Beijerinckia sp. 28-YEA-48: one gene and its partner. The protein of the gene in region 1 interacts with the protein of each later gene in a pairwise test. Links are inferred from orthologs where the notes say so. Each region holds a gene or a part of one and is shown on either strand. Other genes may lie near its edges.

Region 1 (7,595 bases):
TGTTTCCTGCCGACGCGCGCGCCAGTGTCACAAATGACATAGCATCGGCCCGCGCCAGCCGTCGAGACGCGCCAGCCCCTGCCTGATCTCCATCCTTGCCATGGCAGGACGTTCCCTGCGCAAAGTCCCTGTGCTAGACAGCGCAATGCTCGAAGGACTGCCCCCCAATAATGCTGCCCACCGCATGCGACTTGTCTGTGACGAGACGCGCGCCCGCGCCATCGCCGACCTGATTGTCGAGATGTTCGATCCCGCCGATGTCGCCGCATCGGCCTTCGAGCTGCAAGACAACACCAAGGACTGGAAAAGCGGCGACTGGATCGTCGAAGCCTATTTTGGCGACCCTCCGGATGAGGATTATGTCCGCTCGCTCGTTGAGAGCGTGGTGGGCGCCGAAGCGGCCAAGACCGTGGCTTTCTCCCGCGTCGAACAGCGCGACTGGATCGCCACCTCCTTGGAGGGCCTGGCGCCCGTGCGCGCCGGGCGCTTCCTGGTGCATGGGTCGCACGATCGCGGCAAAGCGGCCGCCAACGACATCGCACTTGAGATCGAAGCGGCGCTTGCCTTCGGCACCGGCCATCACGGCACGACGCGCGGTTGCCTGCTGATGCTCGACTGGGTGCTGAAACGTCGTCGCCCGAAAGACATTCTCGATGTCGGCACCGGCACCGGCGTGTTGGCCCTGGCCGCCGCGCGCGCCCTGCACCAGCCCATCATGGCGGGCGATATCGATCCCATCGCCGTGGAAGCGACCAAGGCCAATGCGGCGTTGAATGGCGCCCGCCCCTGGGTCGAGGCTTTTACGGCCCGCGGCGTCCTGCATCCGGCGCTACGCCTGTCAGGCCCCTATGATTTGATCTTCGCCAATATCCTGGCGCGCCCACTGCGCCAGATGGCGCCCAATATCGCTGCGGTTGCTACCGACAATGCCGAGATCATCCTGTCCGGCCTTCTCGATCGCGATGTGCCTGGCGTTCTGTCCTCCTACGGCGCGCAGGGCTTTGCCCTGGTGCGTCGGATCGATCTCGAAGGTTGGGCCACGCTGCTCATGCGCATCGGCGGCCCCAAGCCGACGAAGCGCCCGTTCGTCCGCAAGGCGCATTGGCCCCCATAACAATAATGGCGAAGCCCATCATGTTTGAAAGCCTCTACCAGACCTTCACCGAGAGTGCCGATCCGACACAGGGCAAGCCCCGTCTGGCAGCGCTACGCGCCGAACTGGACAAACGTGGGCTCGATGGTTTCATCGTGCCGCGCACCGACGCCTATCAAAACGAATATGTCCCGGCCTCCGACGAGCGTCTGGCCTGGCTCACCGGCTTCACCGGCTCGGCCGGCCTCGCCGTGGTTCTCAAGGATCGCGCCGCGATCTTTGTCGATGGACGCTACACCCTGCAGGTGCAGGACCAGGTCGATACGCGCCAGTTCACGCCCCAGCCCATCGCCGAGATTACGCCGGCGCAATGGCTGGCGAAGACGGTCGGCAAGGGCATGAAGATCGGTTGCGATCCCTGGCTCACCACATCGCAAACCTTCGACGGTTACGAGCGAGCTCTCCGCGCCGCCGACGCCGAACTCGTGGCCGTCGACGACAATCCGCTCGATGCCGTCTGGTATGACCGTCCGCCGGCGCCGCTCGGCGCCATCCGTCTGCATCCCAAGAAATTCACAGGTGTCGACGCGAAGCAGAAGTTGAAGCGCATTGCCTCGGCCCTCGACACGGGCGAGGCACTGCTCGTCACCAATCCGCACAATGTTGCCTGGGCGTTCAACATTCGCGGCAGCGATGTCGGCCATACGCCGCTGCCGCTCAGCCGCGCCATCATCAGCAAGGACGGCGCGCATCTTTTCGTCGACGGCCGCAAGCTTGATCCCAAGACCCGCGCCAGCCTGGAAAAACTCGCACAGATCGAGGAACCGGAACAGCTGCGCCAGACCTTGTCGCGCTTTGGCCGCGATGGAGCCAGCGTGCGATTTGATTCCGGCAGCGCGCCGGCAGCTTTGATCACCGCGCTGAAATCGGCGGGCGGCCGCCCCGTGATCGGCGATGATCCGATCACCTTGATGAAGGCGCTCAAATCCACCGCCGAAATCGAAGGCGCGCGCGCCGCGCATCTTCGTGATGCCGCGGCGGTGGCTAGTTTCCTGGCCTGGTTCGATGAAACCGCACCCAAGGGTCGCCTGAGCGAGATCGATGCGGTTGAAGCGCTTGAAACCTTCCGCCGCCAGACCGGACAATTGAAAGACGTCTCCTTCCCGACCATTTCTGGCGCCGGCCCCAATGGCGCGATCGTCCACTATCGCGTCACCGACAAAACCAACCGCCGCATCGGCCGTGGTCTGTTCCTGCTCGATTCCGGTGCGCAATATGAGGACGGCACCACCGACATCACCCGCACGATCAGTGTCGGCACGCCGACGAAAGAGATGCGCGTCTGTTACACGCGCGTGCTCAAGGGCCATATCGCCATCGCCACCGCCGTGTTCCCCAAGGGCACGTCAGGTGCCCAGATCGATGCCTTCGCCCGCCACGCCTTGTGGCAGGCCGGCCTCGATTTCGACCACGGCACCGGCCACGGCGTCGGCTCGTTTCTCTCCGTGCATGAAGGCCCGCAGAATATTTCCAAGCGCGGCTTCACCACGCTTGAGCCGGGCATGATCTTGTCCAACGAACCCGGCTATTACCGCACCGGCGCTTTCGGCATCCGCATCGAAAATCTGGTGCTGGTGGAAGAACGTGCGATCACCGGCGCCGAGCGTGACATGTACGGCTTCGAGACCTTGACGCTTGTGCCCATCGATACGCGCGCCATCGACAAAAACCTGATGACGCAGGACGAAGTGCGCTGGCTTGATGCCTATCACCAGCGCGTGCGCAAGGCGCTCTCACCGCTGGTGAGCCCAGCGACGCGCAAATGGCTCGTCAAAGCGACCAAACCATTGGGCCGGGGTTAATCAGCGCCGGCCTTTGGGTAGCGCTGGTTGCTTTTCCGTCTCGGCAATGCCCTGGGTTAGATTCTGGCGGAATGACCAGGCGTCTTTATCCACCGTGCCTCTGATATCATCGAGCCGCCAGCCGCCTTTCTCGCGGATGAAATCATAGCGCACCGTCATAGCCTCCGCCCCCACCAGCAAGGTGCGGAATTTCGCCGCGACAACGGCGCTCTTGTCGTCTTCTTTCTCGCTCGTGATCGACAGATCGATGACGCTGGGATCTTGTGAATTGGTGATCGGATCGAAATCGATGATCGCATCGCCTGTTCGCGTTTGCTCCTTCTCCGCACGATCAAACAAGGAGCCGAGTTTGGCCGAAAAATAGCGGCCACGTATGCGCTTATCCTGGATCGCGGATGGGCCTTCGTACTTGCCGTTCTTGCCGGCCGACGCTTTGTAGAGCGCGGCGACGATCTGAGCCGGCGTTTCCACGGCCTGCGCCCAGGCCAGTTCGGCGGGAAGAAGGGATCCGAGCACGAGACAAACGCGGCGACGATCCATCATCATGGTCATAGAGCTCCCTCGCCCAAAATCACGTGTCTTGCCCGATCAGCTTGAACCAATCGTCCTCGGTGATCACCTCGACGCCAAACTCGCTCGCCTTGGCGAGTTTCGATCCAGCCCCCGGCCCGGCAACGACAAGCCCGGTCTTCTTCGACACCGAGCCCGCCACTTTGGCCCCCAGCCGCTCGGCCATGGCCTTGGCTTCCTCGCGCGTCATGCGCTCAAGGCCGCCGGTGAAGACAACGATTTTGCCGGCCACCGGACTATCCTGGACAACAGCCTCCATCGGTTCAGGCGTGACATGTTCGAGCAGCGCGTCCAGCACTTTCAGATTGTGTTCTTCGCCGAAGAAATCGACGAGCGCTTCGGCGACGACACCGCCGATGCCATCGATATTCTCGATCTCGGCGCGTGCCTCGGCATCGCCGGCCGCCGCCGCTTTCGCGGCTGTCTGCAAGGCTTCCATCGTGTGAAAATGCCGCGCCAGCCGGCGCGCATTGGTCTCGCCAATACGACGAATGCCAAGCCCGAAGATGAAACGGTTGATCGGCACGGAGCGTCGCGCCGCGATCGCCGCGAACAGATTGCGCACCGAGGTTTCGCCAAAGCCTTCGTAATTGCGGATCGGCGTCAGATTGTCCTTGGCGCTATCGCGCGCTTCCAAGGTGAAAATATCAGCGGCCGTGCGCACGAGCCCCTTTTCAAAGAGAAACTCGATCTGCTTGTCGCCCAGTCCCTCGATATCCAAAGCGTTACGCGAGGCGAAATGTTTCAGCCGCTCGACGGCTTGCGCCGGGCAGATAAGCACGCCGGTACAGCGGCGCACCACATCGATTTCGCCCTTCTCATCGACTTCGCGCACCGCCGCCGAACCGCAACGCGGGCAGACCTGCGGAAACTCATAGTCTTTTGTACCCGCCGGCCGTTTCTCTAAGACAGGCCCAAGAATTTGCGGGATCACGTCACCCGCCCGCTGCACGATCACCGTGTCGCCGATGCGCACGCCCTTACGGGCGATCTCATCTTCGTTATGCAAGGTGGCGTTGGAGACAACGACACCGCCGACCGTCACCGGTTCGAGCTTGGCAACCGGCGTCAACGCGCCCGTGCGACCAACCTGAATTTCGATGTCACGCAGAATGGTCGTCGCCTTCTCGGCTGCGTATTTATGCGCGACGGCCCAGCGCGGCGAGCGCGAAACAAAGCCGAGGCGCTCGCGCAAGGCAAGATCGTTCACCTTGTAGACGACGCCATCGATGTCATAGCCCAGCGACGCGCGCAGGCCCTCGATCTTGCGATAGAAGGCCAAGAGATCCTCGGCTGTCTCGCATAACGTAGTGAGCTCGTTGGTCGGCAGGCCGAAGCGCTTGAAGGCGGCCACCATCTCCATCTGCGTCTTGCCCGGCAAAGCGCTGACGTCGCCCCAGGCATAAGCAAAGAAATGTAGCGGCCGTTGCGCCGTGATTGTCGAATCAAGCTGTCGCAAGGAGCCCGCCGCCGCATTGCGCGGATTGGCGAAGGTCTTCTCGCCGGCTTCCGCCTGGCGCGCATTCATCGCCGCGAAATCGGCGTGGCGCATATAGACTTCGCCGCGCACTTCCAGAACGTCGGGCGGATGGCCCTTCAGCACATGCGGGATTTCGCCGATGGTGCGCACATTCGCGGTGACGTCTTCACCTTCGTAGCCATCGCCGCGCGTCGCCGCTTGAACAAGCTTGCCGTGCTCATAACGCAGCGAGCAAGACAGACCGTCGATCTTCGGCTCAGCCGTGAAAGGCAAGGACACATCGGCCGCAAGACCGAGAAAGCGCCGAACGCGGGCGATGAATTCCGCCACCTCTTCGTCTTCGAAAAGATTGCCGAGCGAGAGCATCGGCACGACATGACGCACCTTTGCGAACTTTTCTGACGGCGCTGCACCGACGCTCTTGGAAACCTCTGTTGCTTCGGTGAGTTCGGGGAAGCGCACCTCAAGCGCCTCGAGATCACGGCGCAGGGCGTCATATTCGCCATCGGAGATCGTCGGCGCGTCGTTCTGGTGATAGGCGATGTCGTGCTTGGCGATCTCCCGGGCCAGCCGCGCATGTTTGCGCTTGGCTTCGGAGAGGGACAGGTCGTCGATAGAAACAGGCTTTTTCATGCCGGCAAATTAGCGCGCTTGGACAAGCCATGAAAGCCGGACGCCCAGCTATCCTAAAGCTTTCTATTTGGCGCTTTCGATCAGCCGGCGCGCCGCGGCGCGGGCTTCCTCGGTAATGGTGGCGCCGGCCAGCATCCGGGCGATCTCCTCGCGCCGGTCGGCGGGATCGAGCGCCTCTACTCGTGTCGCGACCCGCTTGCCCTTGTCGGCCGCCGCCTTGGCGATGCGCATATGGCCGCCCGCCCGCGCCGCCACCTGCGGTGCGTGAGTGACGGCCAGCACCTGAACCTTCGAGGCCAGCCGGGCCAGGCGATGGCCGATGGCATCCGCCACCGCCCCGCCAACGCCGGTGTCGATTTCGTCGAAAACCAAGGTCGGCGCCGAGCCGCGATCGGCGAGAACCACTTTCAACGCCAGCATGAAGCGGGCAAGCTCGCCGCCGGATGCCACTTTCAGCAGCGGGCCCGGTCGCGTGCCCGGATTGGTCTGCACCCAGAATTCGACCCGGTCGATACCATCAGCGGAAGGGCTGGTCGGATCGCTCTCGATCGCCGTGGTGAACCGCGCTTGTTCCAGCTTCAGCGGCGGCAATTCGGCGTTCACCGCCTTGTCGAGCTGCGCCGCCGCCTTGCGACGGGCGGCCGAGAGCGTTGCCGCTGCCGCATCGAAGGCCGTGCGCGCCTCGCGCAGCGCCTTATCGAGTTTGACGAGATTGGCCTCACCGGCATCGAGCGCCGCGAGATCGGCGCCATAGCGCGCGGCCAGGGCGGCGAGGTTATCGACCGGCGTCGCATATTTGCGCGACGCGGCCCGCAGCGCGAACAAACGCTCTTCGGTCCGTTCCAGCTCGCGCGGATTAAAGTCACAGGATTGCAATGCGGCGTCGACAGTCTGCGCCGCCAGTTCAGCAGCGTTAAGTGCTGCATCGAGCGCCTTCAACGACGGCTCGATCAGAGCGGGGGCCTGCGACGCACGCCGCTCAAGCCGCCGCAGCGCCGAGGACAGAATAGAGCCCGGCGAATCCTCACCGCGCAACGCGCCCTGCGCCTCGCGCAATTCGCTCGTCACCTTTTCGCCTTGCATCATCGCCGTGCGACGCGCTGCCAATTCCTGCTCTTCATTGGCGATTGGCGCCAGCTTGGTCAGCTCTTCGTGGGCGTGACGCAGGAAATCAGCTTCCTTACGCGCCGCTTCGATGCGCGCCTGTTCGCTGGCAAGCTCGCTCTGGGCGCTGCGCACGCGCCCATGCATGGCGCGCACCTCGACCACCTTTTTATCAAGGCCGCCATAGGCGTCGATCAACGCGCGATGCATCGCCGGATCGACCAAAGCGCGATCGTCATGCTGGCCGTGAATTTCAACAAGGCTGGCGCCGATGGACCGCGCCGTCTGGGCGCTCACCGCCTGATCGTTGACGAAAGCCCGCGTACGCCCGTCGGCCAATTGCACGCGGCGCATGATCAATTCGCCATCGGCTTCGATGTCATGGGAGCGCGCGAGCTGGATCGCCGGATGATCGACAGCAAGATCGAAAGAGGCGGTCACCTGCCCCTGCGCCTGCCCTTGCCGCACCAGCGTGCCATCGCCGCGCCCACCGAGCGCCAGGGCGAAAGCATCAAGCAGGATCGACTTGCCAGCACCGGTTTCGCCGGTAAGCACCGTCAACCCCGCGCCAGGCGCAAGGTCGAGTTTGTCGATGAGGACAATATCGCGAATGGAAAGCTGAATCAGCATGGGCTCAACATCCCATGCTTAGCTGATTCCTGTGACAAAGAGGACAGAGTTTTCCCTATCCCCAGAGGCTTTTGCAGCTCGGCGCAATAGCGTTGTGCCGTTTGACTGAGTCAAACGGCACAAAGACGCGTCAAAATGGAGATCCCTGGCAAAATTGCGTTTCTGTCGAAACGCAACTTGCTCTAAGCGCGGCGGAAAAGCCGTGAAATCCAGGAGCCTTGGC
Region 2 (5,824 bases), 4.4 Mb from region 1 along the record:
AGATCAATTCGTTGCCGAGATAGTGGCCGAGCCGATCGGGAACCGGCTCCACCTTGATGGCCGCCAGATCGTCCTGCAATTGCTGGCCGGCGAGGCCGCCATACATGGGCTGGAAACAACCGCCGAGCGAGACAGCGAGCGTACCGGCGACAGTCAGCGCCGCGATCCGTGCACGAAAGTCTTGCCGAAAGCCTTGTTGGTTAGACCACCACATTGACGATCCTGTTGGGTACGATGATGACCTTCTTGGCGGCCTGACCATTCAGGACGCGTTGGACGTCATCAAGCTTCAAGGCTTCGGCTTCGAGCAATTTTGCATCAGCATCGCGCTCGATGACAAGCTCGCCGCGCTTCTTGCCGTTGACCTGGACGGGAATCGAAATCGTGTCTTCCCGCGACAGGGCCGGATCGACCTTGGGCCAGGGCGCATAAGCGACGGCGCCGGAATGGCCGAGACGTTCCCAGCATTCCTCTGCCAGATGCGGCATCATCGGCGCGAACATCAGCACCAGCGAATCAGCCGCTTCACGACAAGCCAAACGGAACTGCGGCGACAGCTGCTCCGGCGATTCGATTTCGCCGATGACTTTGCTCAGCGCATTCGACAGCTTGCGGATTTCGGCGATGGCGGTGTTGAAGCGCAGGCGCTCGATATGTTCGGCGATGCGGGCGCAATGCCGATGGGTCAGACGCCGGACGTCGATGGCCGCGGGCTCGGTGACATTCTGTACCGGCGTGCCGGCCGGTGCCGCCATATCGGCGAGCAGGCCGATCAACCGCCACAGCTGCTGCACATAACGCGCGGCGCCCTGCACGCCTTCTTCCGACCAGATGACGTCGCGATCAGGCGGCGAATCGGAGAGCATGAACCAGCGCGCAGTATCGGCGCCATAGGTGCCGATGATGTCGTCGGGATCGACGGTGTTGCGCTTCGACTTTGACATCTTCTCGACGGCGCCGATGGTGATCTCACCGCCGGTGGCAAGGTTGAAAGCCTTACGCGTGCCGTTGTCGATGCGCATTTCGATCTCGGAGGGCTGCAGCCAGTCGCCGTTGGCCGAGCGATAGGTCTCGTGCACGACCATGCCTTGGGTGAACAGGCCTTCGAACGGTTCGGCAATACCCAGATGACCGGTCTTGGTCATGGCGCGGGTGAAGAAGCGCGAATAGAGCAGATGCAGAATCGCGTGTTCGATGCCGCCGATATATTGGTTCACCGGCAGCCAGGCGTCGGCATCGCGTCGCGTCGTCGGCGCCGTTTCGTTCCAGGGATCGGTGAAGCGGGCGAAATACCAGGACGAATCGACGAAGGTGTCCATCGTGTCGGTTTCGCGTGCCGCCGGCTTGCCGCACTGCGGACAGGCGACGTGCTTCCACGTCGGATGGCGCTCCAGCGGATTGCCCGGCCGATCGAAGGTGACATCCTCCGGCAATTTCACCGGCAGGTCCGCATCGGGCACCGGCACGTTGCCGCAGGCGTCGCAATGGATGATCGGAATCGGGCAACCCCAATAGCGCTGACGGGAAATGCCCCAGTCGCGCAGTTTGAAATTGACCTGACGCGCGGCGCGCGGTTGACCGCCTAAGGTCTCGCCTTCCAGACGACGGGCGATATCTTCCTTGGCGGCGGCGATGGTCATGCCATCGAGGAAGCGTGAATTGATCAGCAGGCCATCGCCGTCATAGGCGGTGTCGGTGATCACGAAGGTGGTGGGATCGACATCCGGCGGGCAGACGACCGGCGTGTTGCCGAGGCCATAAGCATTGGCGAAATCCAAGTCGCGCTGATCATGAGCAGGGCAGCCGAAGATGGCGCCGGTGCCATAATCCATCAGCACGAAATTGGCGACATAGACCGGCAGCGTCCAGTTCGGATCGAACGGATGTACGACGCGGATGCCGGTATCATAGCCTTTCTTCTCGGCGGTCTCGAGCGCAGCCACCGAGGTGCCCATGCGATGGCATTCGTCGATGAAAGCCTGCAAGGCCGGATTGCCGACAGCAACCGCTTTGGCCAAAGCGTGATCAGCTGACACGGCCAGAAATTTCGCGCCGAACAGCGTGTCGGGGCGGGTCGTATAGACCTCGATCTCGCTGGTGTCGGTCTTGTTCGTCGCGGCATCGATGTCGAAGCGAACCAGCAAGCCTTCCGAGCGGCCGATCCAGTTTTGCTGCATCAGCCGAACCTTTTCCGGCCAGCGGTCAAGCGTTTGCAAGGCGTCGAGCAGTTCCTGCGAATAGTCGGAAATTTTCAGGAACCATTGGGTCAGCTCGCGCTGTTCTACCAGGGCGCCCGAACGCCAGCCGCGGCCGTCGATGACCTGCTCGTTGGCGAGCACGGTCATGTCGACTGGATCCCAGTTCACCTTTGACTTCTTGCGGTCGACAAGACCGTTGGCCAGGAAGTCCAGGAACATTTTCTGCTGGTGGCGGTAATAGCTCGGATCGCAGGTGGCGATTTCGCGCGACCAGTCCAGCGACAGACCCATGGATTTGAGCTGCCCACGCATGGAGGCGATGTTCTGATAGGTCCAGGTCGCCGGGTGAGTGTTGTTCTGCATGGCGGCATTTTCGGCCGGCATGCCGAAGGCGTCCCAGCCCATCGGGTGCAGCACGTTGAAGCCGGTGGCGCGCTTATAGCGTGCGACGACATCGCCCATGGCGTAGTTGCGGACGTGTCCCATATGAATGCGCCCGGACGGATAGGGAAACATTTCAAGGACATAGTACTTCGGCTGTGGCGCATCGTTGCGCGTTTTGAACGTGCCGGACTCGTCCCAGAACCGTTGCCATTTCGGCTCTGTCTCGCGTGGGTTATATCGATCGGAAAACATTCAGGGTCGCAATCTGCTGACGGAGGGCGCTATAGCGCCGAAACTGGCGTCCTTTTACGGCCCAACACAATGGCTTGCAACTTGTGGCGCAGGTAAGGAGCGACGAGGCAAATGGGTGAATTCGGTGATGACGCCGGCGATATTCTGGCACGGTTCCGTAAGGTCCGCGAGGATATTGACCGGGCGGCGCGGCATGTGCCGCGCGATCCTGCGTCGGTGGCGCTGCTGTGCGCCTCGAAAACGCAAGATGCCGCGCGAATCGAGCCGCTGCTGGCCGCCGGCCATCGCCTGTTCGGTGAAAACCGCGTGCAGGAGGCGAAATCGAAGTGGCCGGATCTGCGCGTCCGCTATCCCGACCTGGAGCTGCATCTGATCGGGCCGTTGCAGACCAATAAGGTGCGCGACGCCCTGGCGTTGTTCGATGTCATCGAAACCCTCGATCGGGACAATCTGGCCGAGGCGATTGCTACCGAGAGCGCCAAACTTGGGCGGCGGCCGAAACTGTTCATCGAGGTCAACACTGGCGCCGAGCCGCAAAAAGCCGGCGTGCTGCCGGCGGAAGCCGATGCTTTCATTGCCCGTTGCCGGCAGGTGCATGGCCTGGATGTGGTTGGGCTGATGTGCGTGCCACCGGCCGAGGAACAGGCATCGCCGCATTTCGCTTTGCTCGGCGAGATCGCCAAGCGCAATGGGCTCAGCCAATTGTCGATGGGCATGAGCTCCGATTTCGGCCAGGCGGTGCAGCTCGGTTCGACGGAAGTGCGGGTTGGGACGGCGATCTTCGGGCAACGCCAGGCTTGAGCCTGGCGGACCTACCCGATCTCGATTCGGCAATCGCGGGCCAGGCGCGGCAGTAGCCGGCGCATGGCTTCAGCTGAAATCGCCACGCAGCCGGCGGTTGGCGCCGGCGGGGTCCGGGTCAGGTGGAAGAAAATGGCGCTACCGGCGCCGCGAATCCTTGGTCTATGGTTATGGTCAAGGATCAGGACCACGTCATAGATATGGTCGTCCCGCCACATCGCCTCATGGCTGGCCGGAGAGGGGTGAGGGACGGGGCGGTTATATTGTCCGCTCGCGCGATCGTCGCACCAGCCATCCGAAGGGCGCTGCGGCTGCAGGGGAATGACCGTTTGCGGGCGCCGCAGTCGATCCGGACGATAAAAGCCACGGTAGAGGTGGAAGGAGCCGGCGGGCGTGGCGCCATCACCTTCGACCTTGCGGTGAACGATACCGGCGGGGCCTAGTTTGCAGGGGATGGTTAAGGTGCCGATGGTCAGCCAACCGTCGGAGCGACTGCCAGCCGCTTGGGAGACACGGAGACGCGAGATCGGCTTCACGGCGGCGGGACCTGTGGCATTCACCTGTTTGTGCATGGCATTCGTCGCCAGATCAATCAGTTCAGGGCGCCGTCGCTTGCGGAACCGATAGATTTCCTTGAATATTGCGCAGCGCAAATCAGTTTGCGCCTCATTTGTGCTGCGTAGCGTCACGCAGCGCGCAATTGGACCGGCACCGCACTTGATCCGAAAAATCCTCATCACTGACGATGACTTCGATCTGCGCACGGCTTTGGCCAGCCAGCTCGACCTGCATGAAGAATTCTCGACGATCGAGGCCGATACGGCGACCAAGGCCCTGCAGATGACCCGCAGCCAGACGCCGGACCTGGTCATCATGGACGTCGGGCTGCCGGACATGGATGGTCGAGAGGCCGTGCGCATCATGCGCAAGGACGGGTTCAAGAATCCGATCATCATGCTGACCGGGCAGACCTCCGACGCCGATGCGGTGCTCGGCCTTGATTCCGGCGCCAATGATTATGTCAGCAAGCCGTTCAAATTCGCTGTGCTGCTGGCGCGCATCCGCGCCCATCTGCGCCAGCATGAATCGAGCGACGATGCGACTTTTCAGATCGGTATCTATTCGTTCAAGCCGAGCTCGAAAATGCTCGTCAACGACAAGGGCAGCAAGCTCCGGTTGACGGAAAAGGAAACGGCGATCCTGCGGTTTCTCTATCGCGCCGGCCAACAGGTGGTGACGCGCGATGTGCTGCTGCGCGAAGTGTGGGGCTATAACGCCAATGTCACCACGCACACGCTGGAGACGCATATCTATCGCTTGCGGCAGAAGATCGAAAAAGATCCGGCCAGCGCGCAATTGCTTGTGACGGAAGCGGGCGGCTACAAGCTGGTGCCTTGAAGCGTAGAGAAAGTAACGGTTCACCATGTCCCTTGAAGACGATATCCGCACGCTGTCAGCGGTGCCCGTTTTCGACCAGATGGAAGTCGAAGCGGTCCGCTTGATCGCTTTCTCGGGCATCACGCGCAATCTGAAAGCCGACGAAGTGCTGTTCAAAACGGGTGACACGTCTGAGGGCGGTTATCTCGTGTTGAACGGCCGCATCGCCATCGAGCAGAATGGCAATGTCGCTCGACATATCGCTGGCGCCGGCACGCTGATTGGCGAAGTGGCGCTGATCGCGGAAACGGAATGCGGCGCCACCGCAACGGCTTTGCAGCCAACGCAAGTGTTGTTTGTCTCGCGGACCCTTTTTCGCCGCGTGCTGGGGGAATTTCCCGTGAGCGCCAACAGGCTCAAGACACGCATGGCGGAACGGTTGACGCGCACCAGCCGCGAGCTGGCGCAGATGCGTGGTGTGTTGGAGAATTAGCGAAAGCTCTGTGTCATACCGGATCACGCTGCGCCCGCCCAGGATGACATCGAGGTTTAGGATCGTTTGGGCTTCGAATCGTTTTGGCGGACTCTTTAAGAGTCGAGATCAACGATGACAGGTACATGGTCGGATGGCCGTTCCCAGCCGCGTGCCTCTTTCAGAATTTCCATCGTCTTCAATTGCGGCGCCAATTTCTGGCTGAGCCAGATATGGTCGAGACGCCGGCCTTTATTGGCCGCCGCCCAATCGGAAGAGCGATAGCTCCACCATGTGTAAAGCCGCTCCGGCTCCGGCACGAGATGGCGCATTGCATCGA

Evidence for each region. The genes of interacting proteins can lie anywhere in the genome.
Region 2: the proteins of ligA (region 1) and leuS interact in binary tests that used the Escherichia coli proteins (3 or more experiments, as listed by UniProt). The link is inferred for Beijerinckia sp. 28-YEA-48 from one-to-one orthologs.

Annotation. Positions count from the first base shown.
Region 1 is NZ_FNSI01000001.1:108,206-115,800, reverse strand. What follows is about bases 3,083-6,057. They hold ligA (NAD-dependent DNA ligase LigA), read right to left. Parts: upstream 5,639-6,057; coding sequence 3,527-5,638; downstream 3,083-3,526. Other genes in these bases: recN (DNA repair protein RecN), read right to left, coding at 5,702-6,057; BLW50_RS00500 (YqhG/Tai3 family protein), read right to left, coding at 3,083-3,501. In the rest of the region: BLW50_RS00510 (50S ribosomal protein L11 methyltransferase), read left to right, coding at 146-1,114; BLW50_RS00505 (aminopeptidase P family protein), read left to right, coding at 1,135-2,955; more of BLW50_RS00500, read right to left, coding at 2,956-3,082; more of recN, read right to left, coding at 6,058-7,372; BLW50_RS00485 (outer membrane protein assembly factor BamD), read right to left, coding at 7,555-7,595. UniProt on the Escherichia coli protein: DNA ligase that catalyzes the formation of phosphodiester linkages between 5'-phosphoryl and 3'-hydroxyl groups in double-stranded DNA using NAD as a coenzyme and as the energy source for the reaction.
Region 2 is NZ_FNSI01000001.1:4,527,964-4,533,787, forward strand. Bases 1-3,228 are described here. They hold leuS (leucine--tRNA ligase), read right to left. Parts: upstream 2,835-3,228; coding sequence 201-2,834; downstream 1-200. Other genes in these bases: lptE (LPS assembly lipoprotein LptE), read right to left, coding at 1-214; BLW50_RS21280 (YggS family pyridoxal phosphate-dependent enzyme), read left to right, coding at 2,946-3,228. Also shown: more of BLW50_RS21280, read left to right, coding at 3,229-3,635; BLW50_RS21285 (L,D-transpeptidase family protein), read right to left, coding at 3,647-4,372; BLW50_RS21290 (response regulator transcription factor), read left to right, coding at 4,353-5,033; BLW50_RS21295 (Crp/Fnr family transcriptional regulator), read left to right, coding at 5,059-5,505; xth (exodeoxyribonuclease III), read right to left, coding at 5,601-5,824.